One region of the Caulobacter sp. GW821-FHT09B11 genome, then DNA from elsewhere that is predicted to be linked to it. Evidence: predicted binding sites of a transcription regulator. Region 1 holds the regulator's gene; each other region holds the start of a gene.

Evidence for each region. The regulator LexA, encoded in region 1, represses DNA repair genes until DNA is damaged. The targets are predictions, from matches to a motif close to ATGTTCNCNANNTGTTCT.
Region 2: a site for LexA is predicted at 1,950-1,967, ahead of AC07N1_RS13755 (YifB family Mg chelatase-like AAA ATPase). Genes of this name have one in related genera too.
Region 3: a site for LexA is predicted at 3,893-3,910, ahead of AC07N1_RS22165 (putative DNA modification/repair radical SAM protein). Genes of this name have one in related genera too.
Region 4: a site for LexA is predicted at 5,046-5,063, ahead of recA (recombinase RecA). Genes of this name have one in related genera too.

What each region holds. Positions count from the first base shown of each region.
Region 1 is NZ_JBWKPK010000004.1:50,665-57,743, forward strand. It holds gene AC07N1_RS03870 (multicopper oxidase family protein) at 1-491, opposite strand, end outside; gene AC07N1_RS03875 (hypothetical protein) at 597-803, opposite strand; gene AC07N1_RS03880 (anthranilate synthase component II) at 953-1,549, shown strand; gene trpD (anthranilate phosphoribosyltransferase) at 1,565-2,593, shown strand; gene trpC (indole-3-glycerol phosphate synthase TrpC) at 2,590-3,378, shown strand; gene lepB (signal peptidase I) at 3,580-4,377, shown strand; gene lexA (transcriptional repressor LexA) at 4,681-5,388, shown strand; gene AC07N1_RS03905 (bifunctional helix-turn-helix transcriptional regulator/GNAT family N-acetyltransferase) at 5,562-6,482, shown strand; gene AC07N1_RS03910 (DUF6882 domain-containing protein) at 6,562-7,038, shown strand; gene AC07N1_RS03915 (isocitrate lyase/PEP mutase family protein) at 7,040-7,079, opposite strand, start outside.
Region 2 is NZ_JBWKPK010000016.1:91,021-98,099, reverse strand. It holds gene AC07N1_RS13770 (DUF6980 family protein) at 1-235, opposite strand, end outside; gene AC07N1_RS13765 (hypothetical protein) at 261-599, opposite strand; gene gshB (glutathione synthase) at 955-1,908, shown strand; gene AC07N1_RS13755 (YifB family Mg chelatase-like AAA ATPase) at 2,030-3,565, shown strand; gene AC07N1_RS13750 (response regulator) at 4,151-5,689, shown strand; gene AC07N1_RS13745 (AmpG family muropeptide MFS transporter) at 5,727-7,079, shown strand, end outside.
Region 3 is NZ_JBWKPK010000037.1:37,645-44,723, reverse strand. It holds gene AC07N1_RS22180 (FecR family protein) at 1-412, opposite strand, end outside; gene AC07N1_RS22175 (RNA polymerase sigma factor) at 409-1,002, opposite strand; gene AC07N1_RS22170 (UdgX family uracil-DNA binding protein) at 1,213-2,661, opposite strand; gene AC07N1_RS22165 (putative DNA modification/repair radical SAM protein) at 2,661-3,881, opposite strand; gene AC07N1_RS22160 (hypothetical protein) at 4,000-4,290, shown strand; gene pdeM (ligase-associated DNA damage response endonuclease PdeM) at 4,472-5,179, opposite strand; gene AC07N1_RS22150 (DEAD/DEAH box helicase) at 5,179-7,079, opposite strand, start outside.
Region 4 is NZ_JBWKPK010000011.1:143,288-150,366, reverse strand. It holds gene AC07N1_RS10805 (transcriptional repressor) at 1-85, shown strand, start outside; gene AC07N1_RS10800 (glycine cleavage system transcriptional repressor) at 82-606, opposite strand; gene AC07N1_RS10795 (PAS domain-containing sensor histidine kinase) at 676-2,196, opposite strand; partial or broken gene AC07N1_RS10790 (GAF domain-containing protein) at 2,296-3,150, opposite strand; gene AC07N1_RS10785 (EAL domain-containing protein) at 3,314-4,915, opposite strand; gene recA (recombinase RecA) at 5,167-6,237, shown strand; gene AC07N1_RS10775 (hypothetical protein) at 6,855-7,079, opposite strand, start outside.

The DNA of each region.
Region 1 (7,079 bases):
CTGTGCAGGTTGGTGGTGTTGAAGCAGTGCGGCTCGTTGATGTCCTCGGGGTGCCCGGGACAGTTGGCCTCGGCCGGCAGCAGGTTGCGGATCTTGACCCGCACCGTCTGGCCCGGACGCGACACCAGGGCCGGCGCGACGTAGGGCCGGCCGGGCTGCGACGGATGCAGGCGGTCCTGATAGGCCCGCAGCTCGACGTCGTCGAAGGCGCCCTCGTACTTGTCCTTGCCGATCTGTTTGCCGCTGTTGGGGTTCCAGATCTTGGCCTTCAGCAGGACGATGTCGAGATTGGCCTCGACCTCGTCGCCCTTGGGCGGCGGGGCCGGCACGGCGCCGAACTGCTTCAGCGGCGACTCGGGCGGGGCTTCGCCCGGCGCGACCATGGTGAGGATCGGCGGGTCGGAGACCGGAGCCGCCTGGCGGGCCAGGGCCGTTCCGGCCGGCAGGGCGAGGGCCAGCGCCGCTCCGCCCAAGAGTCCGAGTTGTCGCATGTGCACCCCCGTGCATCCCAAAGATGCGCGAGGCTGGGCGCATCGCTTCGGTAGATCAAGCCGGATTCACAACCTTGGGACCCCATTTTGAGCAGCCAGGAGCCCCTAGTCGCCCAGGCGCTCCTTGGGCAGGTGCTGGGTGACGGCCGGCGGGGCCAGGACCATCACGGCCGCGAAGCTGACGGCGGCGCTGGCCGCGAAGGCCGCGGCCATCAGCACCGGCATGATCCGCTGACGCCGACGCGGCGCGCGCAGCAGGGCGCGGGCATAGGACAGGGCGGCGGAGTCGAGGGCGGAATCAGCGACGGACATGCGGGAAATCATGCCCGATCGCGCCCCGGTGGCAACGGCCCGGCGGCGCGGCCGTTCGCCGCTGGCTCCAAATACAGAAAAACTCTCTCCGTAAAGGGATGACGCGCCGCCCCTGCCCGGACTAGAAGCGAGGCCTGAAAGGCGGCGTCATGATCCTGGTCATCGATAACTACGACAGCTTCACCTACAACCTCGTGCATTACCTGAACGAGCTGGGGGCCGAGACCGTCGTCCATCGCAACGACGACCTGACGGTGCAGGAGGCCCTGGGCCTGAAGCCGCAGGCAGTTCTGCTGTCGCCGGGGCCCAAGGCGCCCGACCAGGCCGGCATCTGCCTGCCGCTGCTGCGCGGCGCGCCTGACGACCTGGCGATCCTGGGCGTGTGTCTGGGCCACCAGGCCATTGGCCAAGCGTACGGCGGCGAAGTGGTGCGGGCCAAGGAGGTCATGCACGGCAAGACCAGCCCGATCCGCCACAGCAACAAGGGCATCTTCAAGGACCTGCCCGACCCGTTCACCGCCACCCGCTATCACAGCCTGGCCGTGCGCCGCGAAGACCTGCCGGCCGAGCTGGAAGTCACCGCCTGGACCGCCGACGGCGAGATCATGGGCGTGCAGCACAAGACCCGCCCCGTGCACGGCGTGCAGTTCCACCCCGAATCCATCGCCACCGAGGGCGGCCACCAACTGCTGGCCAACTTCCTCGACCTGGCCGGCGTGCGCCGCGACGCCCAGATCTGGGTCTAGGACGGGGCGAAACAGATGTCCGACGCCTTCAAGCCCCTGCTGGCCAAGCTGGCCGACGGCCAGACCCTTTCGGAAGACGACGCCGAAGTCTTCTTCAGCGCCTGCCTGCGCGGCGAACCGACCCCGGCCCAGGTGGCCGCGGCGGTGACCGCCATGCGCCTGCGCGGCGAGACGGTGGGCGAGATCGCCGCCTGCGCCCGCGCCATGCGCCGCGCGGCCGTGCACCTGGAGCACCCGTATGACGTGGTCGACGTCTGCGGCACCGGCGGCGACGGCCTGCACACCCTGAACATCTCCACCGCCGTGGGCTTCGTCGCCGCCGGCGGCGGCCTCAAGGTGGCCAAGCACGGCAACCGCGCGGTGACCAGCAAGTCGGGCACCGCCGATGTGCTGGCGGCCCTGGGCGTCAATATCGACGCGACGCTGGTCCAGCAGCGCGCCGCGCTCGACAGCGCCGGCATCTGCTTCCTGTTCGCCCAGTCGCACCACGGGGCGATGAAGCACGTGGCCCCGATCCGCCAGCAGCTGGGCTTCCGCACCATCTTCAACCTGCTGGGCCCGCTGACCAATCCGGCCGGCGCCAGGCGGCAGGTGGTGGGCGTCTCGGCCCCGCGCTTCGTCGAGCCGATCGCTCGTGCATTGGGGGCTTTGGGCGCCGAGCGCGCCTGGTCGGTGCACGGCGGCGGCATGGACGAGCTGACCATCACCGGCGAGACCGAGGTGGCCGAATGGCGCGAGGGGGCGATCCGCCTCTTCACCATCACGCCCGAGGCCGTGGGCCTGCAGCGCGCCTCGCTGGCCGAGATCACCGGCGGCGATCCCGCCTTCAACGCCGCAGCCCTGACCCGCCTGCTCGACGGCGAGACCGGCGCCTATCGCGACATCGTGCTGCTAAACGCCGCCGCCGCCTTCCTGGTGGCCGACAAGGTCGAGACCCTGCGCGAAGGCGTGGAGCTGGCCGGCGCCGTGCTCGACGACGGCCGCGCCAAGGCCGCCCTCGCCGGCCTCGTGGCCGCCACCAATTCCGAAGTACAGCCCGCATGACCGACATTCTCGCCAAGATCGCCGACTACAAGCGTGAGGACGTCGCCGGCCGGAAGGCCGTGCGCTCGCAGGGCGACGTCGAGGCCGCCGCCAAGACCGCTTCGGCTCCGCGCGGCTTCAAGGCGGCGCTGGAAGCCAGGCACGCGCCGGGCAAGCTCTCCTTGATCGCCGAGATCAAGAAGGCCTCGCCGTCCAAGGGCCTGATCCGCGCCGACTTCGATCCGCCGGTGCTGGCGAAAGCCTACGAGGACGGCGGCGCGGCCTGTCTTTCCGTGCTGACGGACGGCCCGAGCTTCCAGGGCGCCGACGAGTACCTGGTGGCCGCCCGCGCGGCGACCGCCCTGCCCTGCATCCGCAAGGACTTCCTGGTCGATCCCTGGCAGGTGGCCGAGAGCCGCGCCCTGGGCGCCGACGCCATCCTGGTGATCCTGGCTATGATCGACGACCATCTCGCCGCCGAGCTGATGGCCGAGGCGACGCGCCTGGGCATGGACGCCCTGGTCGAGGTGCACGACGAGGCCGAGACCGAGCGCGCCGGCAAGCTGGGCGCGACGCTGTTCGGGGTCAACAATCGCGATCTCAAGAGCTTCGTCGTCGACCTAGCCGTCACCGAGCGCCTCGCCAAGCTGGCCCCGGCCGGCTCGCTGCTGGTCACCGAAAGCGGCCTCTTCACCCATGCCGACGTGGTGCGGATGGAGGCCTGCGGGGCTACGGCCATGCTGGTGGGCGAAAGCCTGATGCGCCAGGCCGACGTCACCGCCGCCACGCGCGAGCTGATCGGCTGATCCGGATCCGGTGCGCGGCCCTCGTCCTTCGACAGACTCAGGATGAGGACCATGGCAGGCTCGGGCGGTAGAAAAACCTCATCCTGAGCTTGTCGAAGGACGAGGTTTTCGCCACTCACCACATAACGGCGCTCGGCCACGTTTCGGCCAAGCTCGCGCTTCTCAATGCCCCTCGGTGTTCGACATCGAGGGGCTTTTCGCATGACCGCCGGCAAGACGTCGCTTCGCTCGAAACTGGGCGCGCACCTGCTCGAATGGGCCAGGACCCTGGCGCTGACGGCGGCCATCGTGCTGGTGCCGCGCACGGTGCTGTGCCAGCCGTTCGTGATCCCCTCGGGCTCGATGGAGCCGACCCTGCTGGTCGGCGACCGCATTCTCGTGAACAAGTTCGCCTATGGCTGGAGCCGCCATTCGGCGCCGTTCAGCCCGGCGATCGGCCATGGCCGGCTGATGGGGCGCGAGCCCGCCCGCGGCGACGTGGTGGTGTTCAAGAAGCCGGGCGACGGCCGCACCGACGTCATCAAGCGCCTGGTCGGCCTGCCCGGCGACGAGCTGCAGGTGGTGGACGGGGTGCTGCGCATCAACGGCGCGCCGGTCACGCAGCAGGCGCTGGGCACGCGGATGGAGGACACCCCGTTCGGCGTGCTGCCGGCCGAGCGTTTCGTCGAGACCCTGCCGGGCGGCAAGACCCATCTGGCCAATAGCTACGGCCCGCGCACGGCGGCCGGCAACACCGCCGTCTATCGCGTGCCCGAGGGCTGCTACTTCATGATGGGCGACAACCGCGACAACTCGCTCGACAGCCGCTTCGACCCAGGCCCGATCCCGGCCGGCCAGGCCCGCTGCGCCTGGAACCCGGCGGTGGACGCCAATCTGCCGGCGCAGATCGGCATGGGCTTCGTGCCGTTCGAGAACCTCGTCGGCCGCGCCGAGATGGTGGTGTTCTCGTGGGAAAGCGGCGCCGGTCCGCGATGGAATCGGTCGTTCCAGCGGCTGTGAATCGGCGGCTACCGGCCAGGAATCACGGTCTCGGCGGCGATATTTTCGCGGCTCGGGACGCGACGCGATCGCACCGTCTACGGAAAATCACGGCCCGGTATGGTTTCACGGCCGCGTCCGTCCGACTGAGAACGACGGACTTATCCGACGTAAATCAGTCATTTAAGGCCGAGGTCCTGACAGAATCGTCGCCAGCGATCTGGCAGAACGCCGGTCGCCGTAATTCACTTGACCTTAACCAAGAACACCTAGAGAACATTCGCAAGGTTTGCGGTTTGTTCCGCGACGACTTGCGAGGCCGTCATGCTCACCCGCAAGCAGCACGAGCTGCTGATGTTCATCCACGAACGGATCAAGGAGACCGGCGTCTCCCCCTCCTTCGACGAGATGAAGGAGGCCCTGGATCTGGCGTCGAAGTCGGGCATCCACCGGCTGATCACCGCCCTGGAAGAGCGCGGCTTCATCCGCCGCCTGGCCCACCGGGCCCGGGCGCTGGAGGTGGTGAAGCTGCCGCAGCAGGCCACGACGGCCGCCCCGCCCAAGGGCCGAGGCGCGTTCCGGCCCCAGGTGCTGGAAGGCGGCGGTCCCGCTCCTTCGGCCCCCGCCCCCGCCTTGCCGATCGCCAATGACAGCCGCGAACTGCCGATCCTGGGCCGCATCGCCGCCGGCACGCCGATCGACGCCATCCAGCACGAGCGCGACCGCCTGCCGGTGCCCGAGAGCATGCTGGGCGGCGGCGAGCACTACGTGCTTGAGGTGCAGGGCGACTCGATGATCGAGGCCGGCATCCTCGACGGCGACTATGTGATCATCCGCAAGGGCGACACGGCCAACAGCGGCGAGATCGTCGTGGCCCTGGTTGGCGAGGAAGCCACGCTGAAGCGCCTGCGCAAGAAGGGCGGCTCGATCGCTCTGGAAGCGGCCAACCCCAAGTACGAGACCCGCATCTTCGGCCCCGACCAGGTCGAGGTGCAGGGCAAGCTGGTGGGTCTGATCCGCCGCTATCACTGACGGTTCAGGCCGACACGACGGTTCGAGGGCGCGATCGCAAGGTCGCGCCCTTTTCCGTTGCGGGGACGCGCGCCGTGGTCGCTGACGAGCGCATGCGATCCAGGGCGTCGCGCGGCCAGTGTTGACTCGATCAATAATCACCTAATATTGACGCAATCAACATTGGGGGCCGCATGACCGATCGCCACGACACCGACGTCGCCACCCTGCGCGCCTTCAACCGCGTCTACACCAGCCGCCTGGGCCTGCTCGACGCCAGCTATGACGGCAGCCCGTTCACGCTGAGCGAGGCGCGCATTCTCTACGAACTGGCGAACCGGACCGCCCCGATGGCCGCCGACATTGCCCGCGCCCTGCGGCTGGATCCGGCCCAGGTCAGCCGCACGATCAAGCGCTTTTCCGAACGGGGCCTGGTCACGGCGCGCGAGAACCCGGCGCACGGCCGCCACCAGCTGCTGACCCTGACCGACGAGGGCCGCGCGACCTTCGCCGCCCTGGAGGCCAACACCCGCGCCAGCATCGGCGCCCTTATCGAGGGCCTGCATCCGCTGCAGCGGGCGCGGCTGCTGGATGCGGCCGGGGCAATCAACGAGGTGTTCGAGGGCGGCGCGCCCGAGGTCGTGCTGCGGGCCTTGCGGCCCGGCGATCTTGGCCTGGTCGCCTCGCGCCAGGCGGTGCTCTATGCGAGCGAATACGGCTGGAACGGCGACTACGAGGCCCTGGTGGCCGGCATCCTGGCCGACTTCCACCGCAACTTCGATCCCGCTAGGGACGACGCCTGGATCGCCGAGGCGGGCGGCCGGATGGTCGGCTCGATCTTCCTGGTGCGCGGCGATGCGCCCGGCGTCGCAAAGCTGCGCCTGCTCTATGTAGAGGCCCAGGCGCGTGGGCTCGGCGTGGGCCGGCGGCTGGTCGAGACCTGCGTCGCGCGCGCCCGGGCGCTGGGCTATGCGCGGCTGGACCTCTGGACCGTCAGCGTGCTGACCGCCGCGCGCCGGCTCTACGAGCAAGCCGGTTTCCAGCTGACCCACGAGGCGCCCGGCCGCCAGTTCGGTCACGACCTGATCGACCAGACCTGGTCGCTGGACCTGTAGAGCGTCGGCCTGGCCGGCTTGCGCCTCCACGGCCAAGCTGACAGCCTGCGCCACCCGCAAGCACGACCGCGAAGGCTGCATGGACCACCCGGACTGGTATCCCGACTGGCGACATGAGGCCGTCCATGAGCTTGAGGAAAAGAACGCGCGGCTGCGGGCCGAATTCAGGCTCGGGGACTGGCCGCGCTTCGACTACGACGTCGATGCGGGAACCCTGACCTTCTCGGAAAACGGCGTCGCCAAGGTGATCGCCGAGATCCAGGTCGTCGGCACCACCAGCCTGAAGGCTGGCAACTGGCTGTGGTCGTGGGCCAACAGCCATTGGCCCGAGGGCGTGACGGCCGAGGCTGAACGCGTCCGCGCCTTCGGCGAGGAACACGGCGTCTGCGAACTGACCCACGACTATGTCAATGAAGACGACGACCTCAACGCGCTGGGGTGGGAACTGACCGCCGTCATGGCCCGCGTCACTGGAGCCCTGGGCGGCTATCGGCCGCCAAGGGACGAAGGCGGCGGTCTGTTCCTGACCTACACCAGCGTGGCCTGGGCGAGCTGACCTAGAGCCCCGCGCCTTCCGCCAACGCCTTGGCCGCCGCG
Region 2 (7,079 bases), on a different contig from region 1:
CCTCAAGCTCATCAAACCACTGATCCCGCTTGGACAGCGGTAGACGTTCACCGCACCAGGGGCAGAAGTAGATCAGTTGGCGCGAAGCCCCGCCCGGCGTCTCGACCGAGTACTCGTCGAACACCTCGTCGTACTCGACAACGACCTTTTCATTTTCCGGATGCGTGCTGACGTGTCCGGCGCCGGTTCCATGTGTCATGCCGCAACAATAGCGGTCGTCGTTCGCGGCGGCCAAGGGTGGTGAGCGGACGTTGCTTCGCTCACGACAAGCGCAACGCGGCAAGCGCCGCTAGATCGGGCATCTGACCGTGGGCGGTTGAGAAAACCTCGGGCGACGTTCGCGCCCGCTCCAGCACCGACGCTTCGCTCTCGATCCAACTGGCGAACCCTTGGGCCTGCCACGAGTAGCCCTCGGCATTGGCCAGCTCGAACAGCTTCTCGACAAAGCCCTCAGCCAGCGCCTGCCCCCAGGCCAGCGCCGCGTCAGCGGAGGGGGCATCGATCCAGACAGCCTCGCTGGATTCATGATCCCAGCCGCCGTCACGATTGGCGACAAACTCGTCCGGGCTCTCAAATCCAAATCTAAAGAGATAGCGCATGCGCAGACCATAGAGCTGACGCCGCCGGGTTTCACAACGGGTCGGGGCCGCAATTGGGGACCGCGCCGCGCGGGAGCGGGTGCGCTTGAACTGATCGCCCCCCTAATTCGCCTCCCTCGCCCTCGTGGCGAGGGCCCATGCCGGCGACAGCTCAGATCTCCGACAATCCTGCACGATCTGAGCGGCTGGACGATGGGTCCTCGGCGCAAGGTCGAGGAAGGCAGGAGGAGGAAACGGGAAAGCGAGAGAAGCGCCGCCCTTCCCCCTCGCAATCGCGCCGCTTCGACTTAACTAGACACCAGCGCCCCGGAACCGTGTACCTGTGCGCGCAAGTCAAAACGCCCCAGGAGTCCCCATGTCGTTGCGCGTCGCCGTCCAGATGGATCCCGTCCTGGGGATCAACATCGACACCGACACCACCTTCCTGATGATGATGGAGGCCAAGATCCGCGGCCATAAGCTGTGGTTCTACACGCCCGACAAGCTCTCCCTCGAAGACGGCCGGGTGTTCGCGCGCGCCCAGCCGCTGGAGGTGTTCGCCGAGAAGGGCGCGCACGCCAAGCTGGGCGAGACCGTGCTGCTCGACATGAAGGACGACGTCGACGTGGTGCTGATGCGCCAGGATCCGCCGTTCGACATGGCCTACATCACCGCCACGCATTTTCTCGAAAAGGTTCACCCACACACGCTGGTGGTGAACAATCCCGCGGAAGTGCGCAACGCGCCCGAGAAGCTGTTCGTCACCGACTTCCCCGGCGTGCAGCCGCCGACCCTGATCACCTCGGACCACGAGGCGATCTACGACTTCCGCGCCCGTCACGGCGACATCGTCCTGAAACCCCTCTACGGCGGCGGCGGCTCGGGCGTGGCTCGTCTGCTGGCGGACGATCCCAATCTCGACGCCCTGCTCGAACTGCACGCCATGATCGGCCGCGAGCAGGTCATCGCCCAGAAGTTCGTTCCCGCCGTCAGCAAGGGCGACAAGCGCGTGCTGCTGGTCGACGGCGAGCCGGTGGGCGCGATCAACCGCGTGCCGGCCGCCGGCCAGGTGCGCTCGAACCTGCGCGTCGGCGGCCGCGCCGAGGCCGTCGAGCTGACCGCCCGCGACAAGGAGCTGTGCGCCATCATCGGCCCGGAACTGAAGAAGCGCGGCCTGCTGTTCGTCGGCATCGACGTGATCGGCGAGTACCTGACCGAGATCAACGTCACCTCGCCCACCGGCGCGCAGCAGTTGAAGCGGTTCAGCGGAATCGACGCCGCCGCGATCCTCTGGGATCGGATCGAAGCCATTCGATCAACTTCTGCGTGAACAAGTGGCGCTAGTATACTGAATCGTCACACTTTCCCAAAACGTTCGATTTTTGTTCTTGCTCCGAACCGGTCCGCATGCTGGACTTGTGGATAACTAGGACAAAAACCGGGGGATCGGGATGGCGGCCAAGGTCGTCACGGTGGCGTTCGAGGGCGTCGAGGCGCGCCGCGTCGACGTCGAGGTGCAACTGACCGGCGGGGTTGTCGCCTTCGCCGTGGTGGGTCTGGCCGACAAGGCCGTGGCCGAGAGCCGCGAGCGGGTGCGCGGGGCTTTCGCCGGCCTCGGCCTGTCGATGCCGGGCAAGCGCATCGTCGCCAACCTGGCCCCCGCCGACCTGCCCAAGGAGGGCACCCACTTCGACCTGCCGATCGCCCTGGCGCTGCTCGGCGTCATGGGCGTGATCCCGGCCGACGCGCTCGACGGCTGGGCGGCGATGGGCGAGCTGTCTTTGGACGGCCGCATCGTCGCCTGCGCCGGCGCCCTGCCCGCGGCCATGGCGGCCGGGGCCATGGACCTGGGCCTCATCTGCCCCGAGGCCTGCGGACCGGAAGCCGCCTGGGCCGGCGGCACGCGGATCCTGGCGCCGCGCTCGCTGGTGGCGCTGATCAACCACTTCCGGGGCAGCCAGATCCTCAGCGCCCCCGCCCCCGGCCCGGTGGTCGAGGGCGAGCGGGCGAAAGACCTTCGCGACGTGAAGGGCCAGGAACAGGGCAAGCGGGCGCTGGAGATCGCCGCGGCCGGCGGCCACAACCTGCTGTTCGTCGGCCCGCCGGGCTCGGGCAAGTCGATGCTGGCCCAGCGCCTGCCCGGCCTGTTGCCGCCTCTGACCTCGGGCGAGTTGCTGGAGACCTCGATGGTCCACTCGGTGGCCGGGCTGATCGCCAGGGGCACGCTCACCCGCGCCCGCCCCTTCCGCAGCCCCCACCACAGCGCCAGCATGGCCGCCCTCACCGGCGGCGGGCTGAAGGCCAAGCCGGGCGAGGTGTCGCTGGCTCACAACGGCGTCCTGTTCCTCGATGAACTGCCCGAATTCGGCGTCCAGGCCTTGGACAGCCTGCGCGCGCCGCTGGAGACCGGCGAGGTGATGGTCGCCCGCGCCAACGCCCACATCCGCTATCCGGCGAGGGTGCAACTGGTGGCCGCCATGAACCCCTGTCGCTGCGGCCATGGCGGGGCCGGGCGCGGCGCCTGCGGCAAGGCTCCGCGCTGCCAGCGCGACTACCAGGGCCGGGTGTCGGGTCCGCTGATGGACCGCATCGACCTGGCCGTCGACATGCCCGCCGTCACCGCCGCCGACCTCGCCCTGCCGGCCTCCAGCGAAGGCTCGGCCGAGGTCGCCGCCCGCGTGGCGGCCGCTCGCCGGCTGCAGACGCAGCGCGCCGAGGACGTCATGCCCGGAACGCCCGAGGTCTTGAACGGCCGCGCCGAGGGCGAACTGCTGGAGCGCATCTGCGCCCTCGACGAGCCCGGCCGCACCCTGCTGACCCGCGCCGCCGAAGCCGGCCGCCTCTCCGCCCGCGGCTGGACCCGCACCCTGCGCCTGGCCCGCACCATCGCCGACCTGGAAGGCGCGGCGTCGGTCAAGCGGGTGCACGTGGCCGAAGCGTTGGCGCATCGGCGGACGGCGACGGCGGGGGAGATGGAAACCCTCTGATCCCTCTCCCCGCGCACCGGGGACTACGAAGTGGTGGAGGGGGCCAGACTGGGCACCGCGTCAAGATCGGGAAGGTGGCCCGAAGGGCCGGAGGGGGCCGTTTTCAGCTTCCGAGATGCGGGCCGGCCTTTCCCCCGCCCGCAACAAACCCGCCTCCCTCGCCCTCGTGGCGAGGGCCCATGCCGGTGACCGCTCAAACCTCGACCGTCCTGGCAAAGGTCTGAGCGGCTGAACGATGGATCCTGGGCACAAGGCCCAGGAAGGCGGTGTTGGGATTGGCGAGGGCGGGTGCGGGAGGGCGCGCCTACCTCTCCTTCCGTAAAATCCCCGCGAAAGCGGGGACCCAGGCTTTTTCTGAAACCCACGGTGCCTGATCCTTCTCCCCCAGCGGAGAGGGTGGTCTCCCGGAGGGAGGTCGGGTGAGGTGTCTCACAAACCTCCAAGCCGCGGCGGCGGTCAGGTCGGGTGGAGGCGTCCGATATCTGAGAGACCCCTGATCCGTCGGCCTTCGCCTACCACCTTCTCCTGCAAGGGGAGAAGGGTCGCCAACCTGACCTTAACCCGCGTCCCCTACAGTCGCGCGCCATGACCAAGACCCGCGACGCCGTCACCGCCGAACAGCTGGCCACGTTGAGCCACGAGTTCCGCACGCCCCTGAACGGGGTGCTGGGCATGGCGCGTCTGCTGGAAAACACCATACTCACCGCCGAACAGCGCTCCTATGTCGCCGCCCTGCGCGAGAGCGGCGACCACCTGCTGAGCCTGGTCAACGACGTGCTCGACTTCGCGCGCCTGGGGGCCACGGCCCTGGAGCTGCATCTGGCCCCTGTGCACATCGAGGACCTGCTGCGCCAGGTGGCCGAGCTGATGAGCCCGCGCGCCCACGAGAAGGGCGTCGAGATCGCCTGGGCGGTCGAGCGCGGCCTGCCGCCGCTGCTGGCCGACGAGGGCCGCCTGCGCCAGGTGCTGCTGAACTTCGCCGGCAACGCCGTGAAGTTCACCGAAAAGGGCGGCGTGCTGATCACCGCCCGCGACGTCGGCGAAGGCCGGGTGCGCTTCTCGGTGGCCGACACCGGGCCGGGCGTCGCGCCCGAGCAGCGCGAAAGCATCTTCGAGGCCTTCGTCCAGACCGATCCCTCGCACCAGGCCCAGCTGGGCGGCGCGGGACTGGGCCTGGCCATCGTCGCCCGCCTGGCCGCCGCCATGGACGGCGCGGCCGGCGTCGGCGAGGCTTCTGGAGGCGGCGCCGACTTCTGGTTCGAGGCCCCGTTCGAGCGCCAGCCCGTCGCGCCCCCCGCCCCGCCGCTGGAAGGCCGGTTCGTCGCCGTGGTCTCGCCCAACCCGGTGGTCCGCGAGGCCGTCGGCGCCCAGGCCATCGCGTCGGGCGCCTGGGTCAGGAATCTGGCCGGCCTGGACAAGGTCGACACCCTGCCCGCCGCCACCGTGCTGCTGGTCGACGCCGCCCTGGCCGCGCCGGACCGTCCGCTGGCCGCGCCGGCCGGCCGCGCCGCCGTGGCGCTGCTGACCCCCGACCAGCGCGAGCTGATCCCCAGCCTGTCGAAGGCCGGCTTCAGCGGCTATCTGATCAAGCCCCTGCGCCGCGCCTCCCTGGTCACGCAAGTGCTGTCGGCCAAGCCGATCGACGCCGCCCTTGAGGCCATCGTCACCCCGGCCGAGGCCCAGGACGACCGCATCGCCCCGGCCGCCGCCCCCGGCGCCCGCGTGCTGCTGGCCGAGGACAATCCGATCAACGCCCTCTTGGCCCGCACCCTACTGGAGCGCGAGGGCTGCACCGTCGACCGCATCGCCAGCGGCGACGAAGCCGTGGCCGCCCTGTCGCGCGGAACCTACGATCTCGTCTTCATGGACCTGCGCATGCCGGGCCTGAACGGGCTGGAGGCCACCCGCGCCGTCCGCGAGAAGGGCGTCGACACCCCGATCCTGGCCCTGACCGCCGACGCTTTCGACGAAGACCGCCGCCAGTGCCTGCTGGCCGGCATGGACGACTTCCTGGTCAAGCCCCTGACCCCCGCCGCCCTGCGCGAGGCGCTGTCGCGCTGGACCGGCCCCGACCGCCCGCGCCGCTGGACGAACGTCGCGACGCGCGCCAAGGTCGCCCGCTGACGGGACCCGCGCTTTCCCCGTCTTCGGGGAAGATCGCATGAGCCAGGACACCACTGCCGAGACGGCGGCGCCGGCCAAGAAAAGCCTGCTCCAGACCCTGGCCTTCTTTCTCGAGCGTCGCAGCCTGGTGATGCTGGGCCTGGGCTTCGCCTCGGGCCTGCCCTTCATGCTGATCTTCGACACCCTGTCGCTGTGGCTGCGCGACTCCGGCCTGTCGCTGGCGGTGATCGGCTTCTTCAGCCTGGCCACCCTGTCGTTCTCGTTCAAGTTCCTGTGGGCGCCGCTGATCGACCGCGCCCGCGTGCCGGTGCTGCACGGCCTGCTGGGTCACAGGCGGGCCTGGATCCTGGTGTTCCAGACCTGCATGATCCTGGGCCTGTTCCTGATCTCGACCCTCAATCCGATATCGCAGCTGGCGGCCCTGGCCGCCGCCGCGGTCGCCGTCGGCTTCGCCACCGCCTCGCACGACATCGTCATCGACGCCTGGCGCATCGAGGTCGCCTCGCGCGAGGAGCAGGGTCCGATGGCGGTGGCCTACCAGTGGGGCTTCCGCGGCGCGATGATCGCCGCCGGCGCCGGTCCGCTGCTGCTGGCCGAGCGGTTCGGCTGGAACCTGTCCTACGCCGTCATGGGCGTGGTGGTCGGGATCGGGGTGATCGCCACCCTTTTCGCGCCGCGCGAGGCCGAGCACACCATCCGCCCGATCCCGACCGACGACGTGGCCCAGCCCCAGGCGCTGGCGATCCTCGAATGGCTGGTCCGCCTGGCGATCCTGCTGCTGGGCGCCCTGGTCCTGGGCTCGGGCCTGTCGGGCGACGCGACCCTGCTGTCCAAGCTGGTCGGCGGCGAGGCCCTGGCCAAGGCCTGGTCCGCCAAGCCCAACGGGGTCTGGCTGCAGCTGCTGGGCGTCCTCATCGGCCTGGCCGTGGTGGTGATCGCCGCCTGGCCGATCCCCAAGGTGCGCACCAAGCCCGGCGTCTACATGTCCAAGGCCTTCGGCGAGCCGCTGATGGAGTTCATGACCCGCTTTCGCGGCGTGGCCGGCCTGATCCTGGCGGCGATCTGCCTCTACCGGGTCTCGGACTTCGTGCTCAACATCATGAACCCGTTCTATCGGGACCTGGGCTTCACCCTCACCGAGATCGCCGAGATCCGGAAGGTGTTCGGCATCATCGCCTCGATGGCCGGGGTGTTCCTGGGCGGGGTGGTCGTGGCGCGCCTGGGGCTGATGAAGGCCCTGATCATCGGGGCCTTCGCCCAGCCGATCAGCAATCTCGGCTTCGCCCTGCTGGCCATGAGCGGCCACAGCGTGCCGATGCTGTTCACCACCATCTGCCTGGACAACATCTGCGGCGGCGTCGCCGGCACGGCCCTGATCGCCTACATGTCG
Region 3 (7,079 bases), on a different contig from region 1:
AGCGGACGACGACCTTGCTGTCGGTGTTGAGCTCGATGCGGCTGTTGTCGGCCAGCACGACGACGCGGCGCTCGCCGATGTCGGTGGCGTAGGCGGTCGAGGCGGTGGCGCTGAGCACCCCGGCCCCGAGGACGCCGGCGATGGCGGCGGCCGCGGCCATCATCGTCCAGGGCGAGCGGCGGTCGAAGGCGCGGCGGGCCTCTTCCTGGGCGAACAGGTCGGGGTCGGCCTCGGCCAGGGCCGGCTTGAACACGCGCAGGCGATCGGCCCGTTCCCAGGCGGCGTGCTCGCGCTCGAAGGCGGCCTCGTGCTCGAAGCTTTCGGCGCGCCAGGCCTCGAAGGCGGCGTGCTCGGCCGGCGCGCAGGCGGGATCGGACAGCCGCACCACCCATTGGGCGGCGGCCGCTCTCACCGCTTCGCGTCGTGATCCCGCTTCCCGACCCATGAACGCCCTTCGTCGATACGCACTGGCTGGGTGGCGCCCGGGCGGCCCAGCTTTTCGGAACAGTAGCGAAGCCCCTTGATCAGGTGCTTCTCGACAGTCGAGACGGACAGGCCCATGCGAACCGCTATCTCGCCCGGCGACAGGCTATAGACTTTCCTGAGGGTGAACACACGCCGGCATTGTGTCGGCAGCTCCGCGATCGCCTCGCGCAGCTGGCGCAGCTCGTCGCGGGCGACCAGCGTGGCCTCGGGGCCGGGGGTCTCGTCCATGCCGCCGACCTGCTCGAAATCGGCGACGGCGGTGATGGTCAGGACCTTGCGGCGGCGCAGGCCGTCGAAGGCGATGTTGCGCACGGTGCGCGAGGCGAAGGCCGCCGGGTTGCTGATCTCGCGCCAGGTCTTGCAGGCGATCACGCGGGCGAAGGCGTCGTGGACCAGATCTTCCGGATCGGCCTCGCCGTCGCGGCAGAACTTGCGGGCATAGGCCAGAAGCCGCGGTTCCAGGGGCAGGATCTCCCTGCGGAACCAGGCTCGGCGCTGTTCGTCTTCTGGTGTCATCGCCCTCGTTCCCCGGCCGGGAACCAACCCCGGCGACGCCGTCGTGGCAAGAGGCGAGCGGACGCCCCGACGGCGGAGAGGGCTTATGCGCCGTGTTTCCGCGGGTAACATTGCGAGGTGGGGCAAGGACTTGCGCGCAGCAGGGCGACGCCGAAAGATTCAGCAGATTTTTTGCGTGACCTGTCCGTCAGGCGGGCGCTCGCGCCTCCTTCAGTCGAGCAGTCCGGCAAGCTCGCCCGCAAGGCGCAGATCTTCGACGAATTCGACCCGGGCGCGTTCGCGGGCTTGCGCGTCCGGCAGGCGCAGCAGGAACGACGGGTGGTAGGTCAGAACGGCCTGGCCCTGGCCATGGCTCTGGTCTGGCAATTGCAGCGCCTTGCCGCGATTGGCGCCGATGGGCGTGGCCTTGCCCATCACCGCGTGCGCCGCCGTCGCGCCCAGGGCGACGATGACCCGAGGCCGCACCAGCCGCCGCTCGGCGTCCAGCCACCAGCGGCAGGCCTGCGCCTCGCCGCGATCGGGGGTCTTGTGGATGCGCCGCTTGCCGCGCGGCTCGTGCTTGAAGTGCTTCACGGCGTTGGTGACGTAGGTGCGGTCGCGGGGCACGCCGGCCTGCGCCAGGGCCTCGTCGAACACCTGGCCGGCGGGGCCGACGAAGGGCAGGCCGGCCAGATCCTCCTGGTCGCCGGGCTGCTCGCCGACGAACATCAGGCGGGCGTTGGCGGCGCCTTGCCCGGGCACGCCTTGCGTCGCGTCGCGCCAGAGGTCGCAGCGGCGGCACAGCAGCACGCCGGCGGCCACGGCGTCGAGGCTGGTCGGGACGTCGCCGTTGTACGAGCCGTCGCGGGCCTGGCGCATGGCCGCCTTCAGCACGCGGTCGGGAGCGGGGGAGGGCGTGGCGGCGACCATGGCGGCGGCGCGTTCCTGGGCGGTTTCGATCAGCTGCGGAATGAGCCGCGCCTCGGGGAGGTTGCGCCAATACCGCTTGGGCATCTCCTGGCGCATCATCTTCTCGTTCAGCCGCGCCGGGTTGAAGATCGAGGCGTAATAGGTGCGCCAGAGTTCTTCCTGCGCATCCTCCGCCGGCGCGTCGGCGGGATCGGCGCCGTCGGAGACCCGCAAGGTCTGCCCGTCCCAGGCCACGCAGGCGTCGGGCGTGAGGATGGTCCAGGTCATGGTGGTGAAGCGGCGGGCGAAGAACGGGGCGGCGGCCTCGGTGACGCGGTGGGCCGGCTCGAACCAGGCGGCGTAGGTTTCGGGGTCGGTCTGCACCAGCCGGAAGCGCACGAAGGCGTGCATCTTGTGGATCGCCCGCGACACCGCCTTTTCCATGTCGCGGGCCTTGGCGACGTCGGGGTCGGCCGGGTTGTCGATCAGGCGCGGCTCGCGTTCCAGCCGCCACAGCAGGCGATAGAGCAGGGCGAAGCGCTCGCCGGAGCGGTGCAGGACGACGGATCGGGCCAGCTCGACGAAGGCGGGCGGGACGCTGAAGGCGCCGGTGGTCGGTCTGGCGGTCGGCGTTGCGGGGGCGGCTTCGAAGAGGTCGCGCTCCACCGTCCAGATCACCGCCTCGGGCGCGACGCCCTCGGCCCGCAACGCCCGCGCGGCCGCTCGCCAGCCGTCGAAGTCGATCTCGGAGGCCAGCCGCACTACGCGCATCAGAAGAGGCTCAGCTGAGCCGGCTCGACCAGGCGGGCCTTAAGGTGCTCGCCGTCGGTCGCCATGCCGGGCGTCCAGCCCTCGGCGACGACGAAGGCCTTGGCCCGCTTGACCACGGCGCCGACCCGCTTGAGGTCGTCGATCGTAAGCCGCGCCTGCCGCCGGGCCGCAAGGATGCGATCGACGGCCTTGGCGCCCAGGCCCGGCACGCGCAGCAGGGTCTCGCGGTCGGCGGCGTTGACGTCGACGGGGAACTTCTCCCGATGACGCAGCGCCCAGCCGGTCTTGGGATCGACGGAGAGGTCGAGGTCCTCGCCGGCGCCGATGATCTCCGGCTGCTCGAAGCCGTAGAACCGCATCAGCCAGTCGGCCTGGTACAGGCGATGCTCGCGCAGCAGGGGCGGGCGGCTGGACGGCAGGCGGTGGCTGGAATCCGGGATCGGGCTGAAGGCCGAGTAGTAGACGCGGCTGAGGCGATAGGCGCCGTAGAGCGAGGCGCTGCGGGCCAGGATGTCGCCGTCCTTGGCCGCATCGGCGCCGACGATCAGCTGTGTGGACTGGCTGCGGGCGAAGGTCTTGCGCGGCGCCGTGCGGGCGGGCTCGGCGCACTCGTCGATGGCCAGGCGCATGCGGCCCATGGCCCGCTTGATGTCGCCGACGTCCTTCTCGGGGGCGAGGGACTTCAGGCTTTCGTCCTGGGGCAGCTCGATGTTGATCGACACCCGGTCCGCATAGAGCCCAGCCTGCGCGGCCAGTTCGGGCGAGGCCTCGGGGATGAGCTTGAGGTGGATGTAGCCGCGGAAGTCGTGGTCCAGCCGCAGCGCCCTGGCGATACGGACCATCTCCTCCATCGTGTAGTCGCCGTTGCGAATGACGCCCGACGACAGGAACAGCCCCTCGATATAGTTGCGCTTGTAGAAGTTGAGGGTGAGGTCGACGACTTCCTTCACGCTGAACCGCGCCCGGGGCGTGTTCGACGACACCCGGTTGATGCAGTAGGCGCAGTCGTAGATGCAGAAGTTGGTCAGCAGGATCTTCAAGAGGCTGATGCAGCGCCCGTCCGGAGCGTAGGCGTGGCAGATGCCCATGCCTTCGGTGGAGCCCACGCCCTTGCCGCCGACGGATTCGCGCTTCTCCCCGCCCGATGAGGCGCAGGAGGCGTCGTACTTGGCGGCGTCGGCGAGGATGGAGAGCTTGCGGCGGATATCGAGAACGGCCATCGCTTACCGTATCGTTCTCCATATGTTCCGTCCAGCGGCGTGATGTCGCGCGTCATGTCGCCTGTCGCGGAACAACCGTCGGTCCCACGCGATCCCCTTTCAGCAAAAGGAGCCTTTCATGGCGCGCCGCAAAGACGACTGGCCTTCGACGATGTTTGATGCGTGGGCGCTGGGGATGGAGGCCTCGGCCGTCATCGGCCTGCGGACCATGGTCCTGGCCGGCGGCGGGGCGAAGGCCCAGACCGAGGCGATCCGCATGACCACCGAGAAGATGGCGGCGGCGGCCGACGTCGGGCTGAAGTTCTGGACCGGTGGTTTGCCCCAGGCCCCGGACGCGGCGACGCGGGCGGTGATCCGGGACTACCGGACCAAGGTGCGCGCCAACCGTCGGCGGCTGGCGAAGGGGTAGGGCGCCGCCTCTTCAGGTCGTCATCCCGGCCGGAGCGAAGCGCAGAGCCGGGACCCAGGAGACTGGGCTGGGCGGCGGCTTCATCCTTCAGCGGTCGCAGGCGAATTGCGGCGGCCCTGGGTCCCGGATAAGCCCTGCGGGCTTTCCGGGATGACGAGCGTAGGGAGGCTTGGACCCTGACCTAGTCCGGCCGCAGCGAGCGCGGCCCCACCGCGTGCACGCGCTTGCCGCCTAGCGCCCCCGCCAGTGGGGGAGCGGCGAACAGGTTGGAGAAGGCCTGGTCGAGGATGTTGAGGCCCCCGGTATAGGCCCCGAAGGCCGGCAGGATCAGGCGCTGGCCGTCGGTGACGAAGCAGCGCTTGCGCACGCTGCCGCGACCGCTGGAGACGCGGGCGGCGGGATGCAGGTGGCCGGCGACCTCGCCGGGCTGGACGCCGGGCTCGGGCTCGTGGCGCAGGATCAGGCCGCCGATGGAAAGCTCGTCGATCACCTGGCCGGGCAGGGCGCGGGGACCGTCGGCGTCGTGGTTGCCCACCGCCCAGATCAGGTCTCGGCCGATGGAGAGGGCGCGCAGGCGCTCGGCGTCGTCGGCGGCCAGGCGATCTTCGGCCGCGCCGTCGTGGAAGCTGTCGCCGAGGAAGATCAAGGTCGCCGGCGTCAGGGCCGCGACTTCGGCTTCGAGGCGGGTCAGGGTCTCGCGGGTGTCGTAGGGCGGCAGCATCTGTCCGAAGCGCGCGGCGTAGGACGAGCCCTTCTCGAAGTGCAGGTCGGCGACCACCAGGGCGCGCTCGGCCTCCAGCCACAGGGCGCCGGAGCCGCGCAGCAGCACGAGCCGCTCGGCTACGAGGACGGCCAGGCCGCCGCAGTCGCTGAGCTGGAACTTCGTCATCAGGAAAGGGCCTCCGCGATCAGGTCTTCCTCCGCCTCGGCCAGGATCATGTCGCTGGCCGCGTCGCCGGGCGCGCGCTCGCGGCCGATCTCCAGCATGATCGGCACGGCGAAGGGCGAAACCTTGTCCAGCGCCGCATGGCGGATGCGGCCCCTGATGCGGGCCAGTAGATCGCCCAGCCGCGCCACGTCCAGCTGACCGGTCGCCGCATCCGAGCGGGCGCAGCGCAGCAGCAGGTGGTCGGGCTGGTGCTTGCGCAGCACGTCGTAGATCAGGTCGGTCGAGAAGGTGACCTGGCGGCCCGACTTCTCCTCGCCGGGATAGCGCCGCTCGATCAGGCCGCCGACCAGGGCGCAGGCCTTGAAGGCGCGCTTCATCAGGAAGCTCTCGTTCAGCCAGTCCTCAAGGTCGTCGCCCAGCATGTCCTGGTCGAAGAGGTCGGAGAGGTCCAGCTCGTCCATCGGCCGCAGCGACCAGATGTTGAGGGCGTAGTCGTTGCAGACGAAGCCCAGCGGCCCGACGCCCAGGCGGTCCAGCCGGCGGGTCAGCAGCATGGCGAGCGTCGTATGCGCCAGCCGCCCCTCGAAGGGGTACATGACCATGTGGAAGCGCTTCCCGCGCGGGAAGGTCTCCAGCAGCATCTCGTCCTCGTCGGGGATCAGCGAGCGGGCCTTCTGGTAGGCCATCCACTCCTGCACGTCCGGGGGCAGGGCCAGCCACTCGGCCTCGTCGTGCATCATCTTGCGCACGCGGCCGGCCAGATAGGTCGAGAGCGGGAACTTCGAGCCGCCCCAACTGGGCATCTTCGGATCCTTGTCGGGCGCGGGGGTGACGAAGGCGTCGGCGCCCACGAGGCTGTTGAACCGCCAGACCTGGCCGGCGAAGATGAAGGTGTCGCCCGGGGTCAGCTGCTCGAAATAGCCTTCCTCGGCCTCGCCGATCTTGCGGCCGCCCATGGGCCTGCGACCGCCGCCGATGCGCACGTTGACGACCGCCGGCGAGACGATCGCGCCGACGTTCATGCGGTGGCGCTGGACGACCTGGGCGTTGCGGGCCTTCCAGAAGCCGTCGGCGTCTTCCACGATCCGGCGGAAGCGGTCGTAGGTCTTGAGCGCATAGCCGCCGGTCGAGACGAAATCGACGACGGTCTCGAAGTCTTCCCACGACAGGTCGGCATAGGGGCCGGCGGTGCGGACCTCGTCATAGAGGTCGAGCAGCCTGAAGGGCTCGGAGCAGGCGCAGCCCATGACGTGCTGGGCCAGGACGTCGAGGGCGCCGACGCGGGCGGGCTCGCCGTCGAGGTGGTTTTCCAGGATGGCGTCGGCGGCGGCGCGGCATTCCAGCATCTCGAAGCGGCTGGCGGGCACGAACAGGGCGCGGCTGGGCTCGTCCAGGCGATGGTTGGCGCGGCCGATCCTCTGGACCATCCGCGAGGCCCCCTTGGGCGCGGCCAGCTGGATGACGAGGTCGACGTCGCCCCAGTCGATGCCCATGTCGAGGGTCGAGGTGCAGACGACGGCCCGCAGCTCGCCCCGGGCCATGGCGGCCTCGACCTTGCGCCGCTGCTCGGCCGACAGGCTGCCGTGGTGCAGGGCGATCGGCAGGCCTTCGTCGTTGAGCTTCCACAGTTCCTGGAAGGCGAACTCGGCCTGGAAGCGGGTGTTGACGAAAACCAGGGCCGTGCGGCTGGCGGCGATGATCGCATAGACCTCGGCCATGGCGTGCTGGGCGGTGTGGCCGGCCCACGGCACGCGGCCGTCGGAGACGAGGACCTCGACGACCGGCTGGGCACCGCCGGAGCCGAGGACGAGGTCGACGGAGGAGGAAACCTCCCCCCGTGGGGGAGGCGATCGCGAAGCGATCGGAGGGGGGAGGTCGTCCGGCGTTTCGGAAGCTGAAA
Region 4 (7,079 bases), on a different contig from region 1:
CGCCCTGGCCCGGCGGCCGGGCGGGGTGGAGGTGATGGTGGTGCTGCGCAAGCCGCCGGATGGGAAAGGCGAAGGCGGGGGCTAGTTCCCCTCGGCGGGCGCCAGGGCGATGTCGACCATGATCTCGCCCGAGATGTCCTCCAGCGCCGCCTGCACGGTCGCGACCGACAGGCCGGCGGGCAGCCGCAGGCGGGCCTCCATGTGGAACAGCGGCGCGCCCGAATGCGGCTCGACGCTGAGACGCGTGCCGAAGGTCTCGATATTGGCCGAAAGGCCGCTGAGCACGCCCGTCACCTGGTGCACGATGCCCGGCCGGTCCTGGCCGACCAGGGCCAGTTGGATCGCCTCGCCGGCGCTCTCGGCGGCCTCTATGGCGGGAGCGATCCGCACCTCCAGGCCCTGGGCGTCCACCGCGCCGGCGGCGGCGCGCAGGGCGTCGACCTTGCCTTCGTCCAGCTCGACCAGCACCGAGCCGACATAGAGCCCGCCCAGCCGGCTGAGGTGGCTCTCCAGCCAGTTGCCGCCGGCCGACAGCACCGCCTGGGCCAGGGCCTGGGTGAGGCCCGGCCGGTCGCTGCCGACGACGCTCAAGATCAGCCTGGCCATGGGAGTCCTTTGCCTTGGAAACGGTTGGAGCGAGCCAGCCACGGGCCGGTCCGGCCGTCAATCCGTGCGCTAACCCCTCAGCATACGATCCACTCGCGCGGCCAGGTCGGCGACGGCGAAGGGCTTGGTCAGCACTTCCATGCCGGGCTGGATGTGGCCGTGGTTGAGCACCGCGTTCTCGGCGTAGCCGGTAATGAACATCACCTTCAGGTCGGGCCGCAGGGCGCGGGCGGCGTCGGCCACCTGGCGGCCATTCAGCCCGCCGGGCAGGCCGACATCGGTGATCAGGAGGTCGATGCGAGCGTCGGTCTGCAGCAGGCGCAGGCCGGCCGGGCCGTCGGCGGCCTCGATGCAGGCGTAGCCCAGCTCCTGCAGCGCATCGACGATCAGCATGCGCACGGTCGGCTCGTCGTCGACCACCAGCACGGTCTCGCCGGCGGCGGCGGGCGCGGGCAGGGCGGCGGCGACGTCGCTGTCGTCGCTCTCTTCCTTGCCGAAGTGGCGCGGCAGGTAGATGCAGACCATCGTGCCCTCGCCCAGCTCGGAATAGATCCGCACGTGGCCGTGCGACTGGCGGGCGAAGCCGTAGACCATGGAGAGGCCAAGGCCGGTGCCCTCGCCGATCGGCTTGGTGGTGAAGAACGGGTCGAACACCCGCTCCTGGATGGCCTTGTCCATGCCCACGCCGGTGTCGCTGACGCAGATGCAGACATACTGGCCCGGCTCCATGCCGCGCTCGTCGGCCGAGCGGCGGTCGAGCCACTTGTTGCCGGTCTCGATTGTGATGCGGCCGCCGTCGGGCATGGCGTCGCGGGCGTTGATGCAGAGGTTGAGGAGGGCGTTCTCCAGCTGGTTGGCGTCGACCAGGGTGGGCCAGAGGCCGCCGGCGGCGACGGTCTCGACCTTGATCGCCGGTCCCACGGTGCGGCGCACCAGTTCGACGAACTCGGCCATCAGCCGGTTGATGACGATCGGCTTGGGCGACAGGGTCTGGCGGCGCGAGAAGGCCAGCAGGCGGTGGGTCAGGGCGGCGGCCCGCCGCGCCGCGCCCTGGCCGGCGGCCACGTAGCGGTCGACATCGACCATGCGGCCCTGCGACAGCCGCGTGCCGATCATCTCGAACGAGCCCGAGATGCCCGACAGCAGATTGTTGAAGTCGTGGGCCAGGCCCCCGGTCAGCTGGCCGACGGCCTCCATCTTCTGGGCTTGGCGCAGGGCCTCCTCGGCCTCGCGTAGGCGGTCCTGCTCGGCCAGGCGCTCGGTGACGTCGTAGACGAACTGATAGGCGCCGGCCTGGAGGCCGGCCTCGTCGCGCAGGGCGCCGAACCGCATCTCGTAATAGCGACGGTAACGGTCGGGATCGCCATAGGCCTCGACCTGGACGAACTCCTCTCCGGCCAGGGCGCGGGACCAGACCGCGCGCACCTGCTCGCGGTTCTCCGGCTGGTCGGCCAGCAGGTCGAGCATGCTGTCGCCGACACACGGCGTCACGCCGAATACCCGTTCGAACTCGCCGGCGGCGGCGCTGTTGATGGCCAGCCAGCGGAAGTCCTTGTCGGCCACCTGGATGAAGGCGTTGGCCCCCTCCATCGCGTCGGCCAGCACCCGGCGCTCGGCCAGGGCCGCGGCCACGCGCTGCTCCAGGGTCTCGTTCAACTGGCGCAGGGCCAGCTCGGCCCGGCGACGCTCGGTGATGTCCTGGAACAGCACCGCCACCTGCCTGCGCTCGGCCGGCTCGATGCGGAAGGCCGACAGCGAAAGGTAGCGGCTGGTGGCCACCAGCTCCTGCTCGAAGCGGATCGGCTGGCCCGTGCGCAGCACCTGTCCGTAGCGCGCCGCCCAGGCGTCGGCCTCGTCGCCGACCATCTCGCGCAGCTTCTGGCCGACCACGTCGGGAATGCCGGCGTGGCGGGCGTAGGCGGCGTTGGCGTCGACGTGGACGTAGTCGCTGAGCGGCCCGTGCGGGCCGTCGAAAAACTCGATGATGCAGAAGCCCTCGTCCATCGAGTCGAAGAGGGTGCGGTAGAGCTGCTCGCTCTGGGCCCGGTGCTGCAGCGAAAGCCGCAGGTCGAGCTGGTTCATCACCTGCCGGGCCAGCACCTGCAGGGTGCGCTGCTGCAAGGGCGACAGGTCCTTGGGCGCGGTGTCGAGCACGCACAGCGTGCCGATCGGCAGGCCCTCGGCGGTCTTCAGCAGGGCGCCGGCGTAGAACCGCAGGTGCGGCTCGCCGGTGACCAGCGGATTGCCGTCGAAGCGGTGGTCGCGCGTGGCGTCGGGCACCAGCAGGAAGTCGTCTTCCAGGATCGCCTTGGCGCAGAACGAGGTCTCCAGCGGCGTCTCGCGCACGCCAAGACCCACCTCGGCCTTGAAGAACTGCCGGTGCTCGTCGATCAGGTTGACCACGGCGATGGGCGCGCCGCAGATCTCGGCGGCCAGGGCGACGATCTCATCGAACGCCGCCTCGCGCGGGGTGTCCAGAATGTCGTAACGGCGGAGCGCCGCGAGGCGATGGGCCTCACGCTCCGCCGGATCGGCAGCGTCCATGCGAACTTTGAGGCCCCCCTCGATCACCGGCAGCGTCGGACAGCCGACGCGCGTGCACGGCTAGTGGCTTAAGACGCATGGCGAGGCCAACGGTTCCACGCAATTACGGCAAAGCTTGCAAAAGGTGGAGCGTGGCGGCCGAACGCGCGTGCGCTTTTGGGGCTCAGCCCCAGCCTTCCGACACGCCGACGCGGCGGGCCATCGGGGTCACGGACACGGGCTTCTGCGAGGGCTGCGGCTGGTCGGCCGGCTTGCCGTAGAGCCAGCCCTGGGCGAAGTCGACGCCGGCCTTGCGGACCACGTCCTCGACCTCGGCGGTCTCGACCATCTCGGCGACGGTGCGGACGTTGAGGTCGCGGCACAGCTCGACCAGGCGGCGCACCATGGCCCCGTCGCGGCTGTTGCCGGCCAGCTCGCGCACGTAGCGGCCGTCGATCTTGACGATGTCGAGGGTCAGTTCCTGCAGGTAGGCGAACGAGGCCGCGCCGGCCCCGAAGTCGTCCAGGCAGACCAGCGAGCCCAGGCCGCGCAGGGCCTGGATGTGGCGGTTGGCGCGCGGCAGGTCGTCGATGGCGCTGGTCTCGGTGACCTCGAAGATCAGCTTGCCCCTGGCGGCCGGCGTCTGGGTCAGCAGGCGGTTGATGTGATCGACGAAGGTCTCGCTGACGATGGTGCGGCCCGAGACGTTGACGGCCAGCTTCACCGCGCCGTTGCGGTCCGAGGCGATCCGGCGCACCGCCTGCTCGGCGATGGCGTGGTCCAGCTCCTCGATGATGTCGAACTCCTCGGCCATGCGGATCAGGGCGAAGGGGCTGGCGCCGTCCTCGAAGCGCACCAGCGCCTCGTGGTGGTGGGCCTGACCGTTCGAGAGGTCGACCACGGGCTGGTAGGCCAGGGTGAAGCGGCGCTGGCTGACCGCCGCGCCCAGGGCCCCGGCGCGGGCCAGGGTGCGCTTTACAGACCTGTTCATCGCTTCGGACAGGGTCAGGGGCGGAGTGTCCTTCAGGCCCTCGCGGAGGAAGTCGTCGAGGGCGTAGCGCAGGGCCCGCAGGCCGCGCGACGAGGTCCCGCCGTCCAGCGGCACCACATGGGCGCTGGCGTCGAGGGCGGCGATCTTGGTCAGGCGGGCGGCCAGGGCCTCGGGTCGGTCGTCCTTGGCGCGCAGCAGGGCGTAGCGCTCGGGTGAGACCTGGGTGGCCATGGCGCCGGCGTGGGACTCGGCCCGCACGGCGCCGGCGATCTTCATGTCCAGCGCCAGGGCGTCAGGCGCGTTCAGGCCCTCGCGCAGGGCCGACAGGCCGGCGAACTCGACCATGGCCAGTTCCAGCTCGAGCCCGGTGACCCGCGCGGCTTCAAACAGGCCCTTGGCGATCTCCTCGAAGTTCTCGCGCGGGCGCAGGCCGGCGGTGTCCAGGCCCCCCGCGGGCGCGCGGGCGGCGGTGACCGCGATAGAGGTGCGACCGAAATTGTCGGGGAGGGCCCGCAGAGTGACTCCAACGAAGCGCTCCGGCTCCCCGGCGACGCGGACGGTGACCGGACCCCGGCGCTGGCCCTCGTCGAGAGCATAGAGCGCGGCGTCCATCAGCGGGCGGTCCGCGGCGGTGAACAGGTCGCGCCAGACGCGGCCGATCAAGGAGGTTTCAGGCTTGCCCATGATCTTTTGCGCGGCGCCCAGGGCGAGGCTGACGCGATCGCCTTCGAGTTCCAGCAGAAGGTCGGCGCTGGCGAAGGCCAGGCCCAGAAGGCGGCGCGGATCGATCGACACGGACAGAGCTCTCCCCAGAGGAGGGGCAGCTTGCGCGCCTTAGCTTAAAGACCCGTGCACGGGGGCGGGTCGCCGATGGGGCTGCGACCGCCCGTCGCAGGCGGGTCCGGCGGGCGCGCCGGAACGAAAAAGAACATCTTGCGAACATAGAACAAAATGTGTACGCATTAATCATTCCACAGGCGGTGGGCGCCGAGGCGCTCGAACTTCCGGCCGGACGGTCGGAATCATGGAATAAGGCGGATCATCCAATGACCAGTCAGGCGGCTTTGAAACTCGTGGGCAAGGAAGAAGGCGACAAGGCGCGGGCGCTAGAAGCGGCCCTGGCGCAGATCGATCGGGCCTTCGGCAAGGGCTCGGTGATGAAGCTGGGCGAAAAGGGCAAGGTCGAGATGGAGTCGGTCTCCACCGGCTCGCTCGGCCTGGACATCGCGCTCGGCATCGGCGGCCTGCCCAAGGGGCGGGTGATTGAGATCTACGGTCCCGAAAGCTCCGGCAAGACCACCCTGGCCCTGCACGTCGTCGCCGAGGTCCAGAAGGCCGGCGGCACCGCGGCCTTCGTCGACGCCGAGCACGCGCTGGATCCGGGCTACGCCTTCAAGCTGGGCGTCAATCTCGACAACCTGCTGGTCTCCCAGCCGGACAACGGCGAGCAGGCGCTGGAGATCACCGACACCCTGGTGCGCTCGGGCGCGGTCGACATCGTCGTCGTCGACTCCGTGGCCGCCTTGACCCCGAAGGCCGAAATCGAAGGCGAGATGGGCGACAGCCTGCCCGGCCTCCAGGCCCGCCTGATGAGCCAGGCGCTGCGCAAGCTGACCGGCTCGATCAACAAGGCCAACACCATCGTCATCTTCATCAACCAGATCCGTCACAAGATCGGGGTGATGTACGGCAGCCCGGAAACGACCACGGGCGGCAACGCGCTGAAGTTCTACGCCTCGGTGCGCCTGGACATCCGCCGCACCGGCTCGGTCAAGAACCGCGACGAGATCATCGGCAACAACGTCCGCGTCAAGGTGGTGAAGAACAAGGTGGCCCCGCCGTTCCGCGAGGTCGAGTTCGACATCATGTACGGCGAGGGCATCTCGAAGCTCGGCGAAATCATCGACCTGGGCGTCAAGGGCGGCATCATCGACAAGGCCGGCTCCTGGTTCTCCTACAACAGCCAGCGCATCGGCCAGGGCCGCGACAACGTCCGCGAGTTCCTCAAGAACAACAAGGACCTGGCCAACGAGATCGAGATGGCCGTGCGCAAGGCCTCGCAGAAGATCGAGGAAGAGCTGCTGGTCGGCGGTCCCGAGGACGGCGAGGAAGAATAAGAGACAGCTCGGGGCGCGCCTGCTCCGAGTTTCGCGGCCGCCGCCCGCCGAGGGCGACCCCGCCATACGCCCGCGGCGGACCTACACCGCCACGACGGCCGCGACCCCGGACGCCTGGACCCCATGCCAGGCGTCCGATTTCGTTTATCCTCCCCCGTGCAACGGGGGAGGTGGCGCGGCGCGGAACGCGCCGTGACGGAGGGGGCGACCGCCGCAGGACGCGGGCCTCATCCCCCTCAGCCGCTCCGCGACACTCCCCCAGAGGGGAAGCACCTTCCTGGCGCTGCGCCGACCAAAAGATCCTCCCCCTCTGGGGGAGGTGGCCCGGAGGGCCGGAGGGGGGGCGTTCTCAGCTTCCAAAATCCCGGCCGGTTTCCTCCCCGCGATAGGGGAGGCGAAAAGCCCCAGCCCCTTCAGTCCCCGATCTTCGTCCACGGCCGCTGCACGCACACCGGCCGGCCGTCGATCACAGGAAGGGGCGACTGCCGCAAGGCGCCGCCAAAAGATCCTCCCCCTCTGGGGGAGGTGGCGCTAAGCGCCGGAGGGGGGCCGGTTTCAACTTCCGATCTGCCGGCCGGTTTCCTCCCCGCGACAGGGAGATGAACAGGCCCCGCCCCTCAATTCCCGACCCTCGTCAGCGGCCGCTGCACGCAGACCGGCCGTCCGTCGATCACCGCCACCCGCGCCGAAGCCGGCGGCGCGTAGAACGCCCGCTCGCTGCCGATGCTCACGGCCAGGGCGATCGGGCCGGTGAAGTCGCAGACCGGCGCCTCGCGCCTGCCGCCTGCCTGGGCGTAGGTCCGGTGGGTGCATTCCATGTGGCCGGCGCCCCGCGCCAGGCC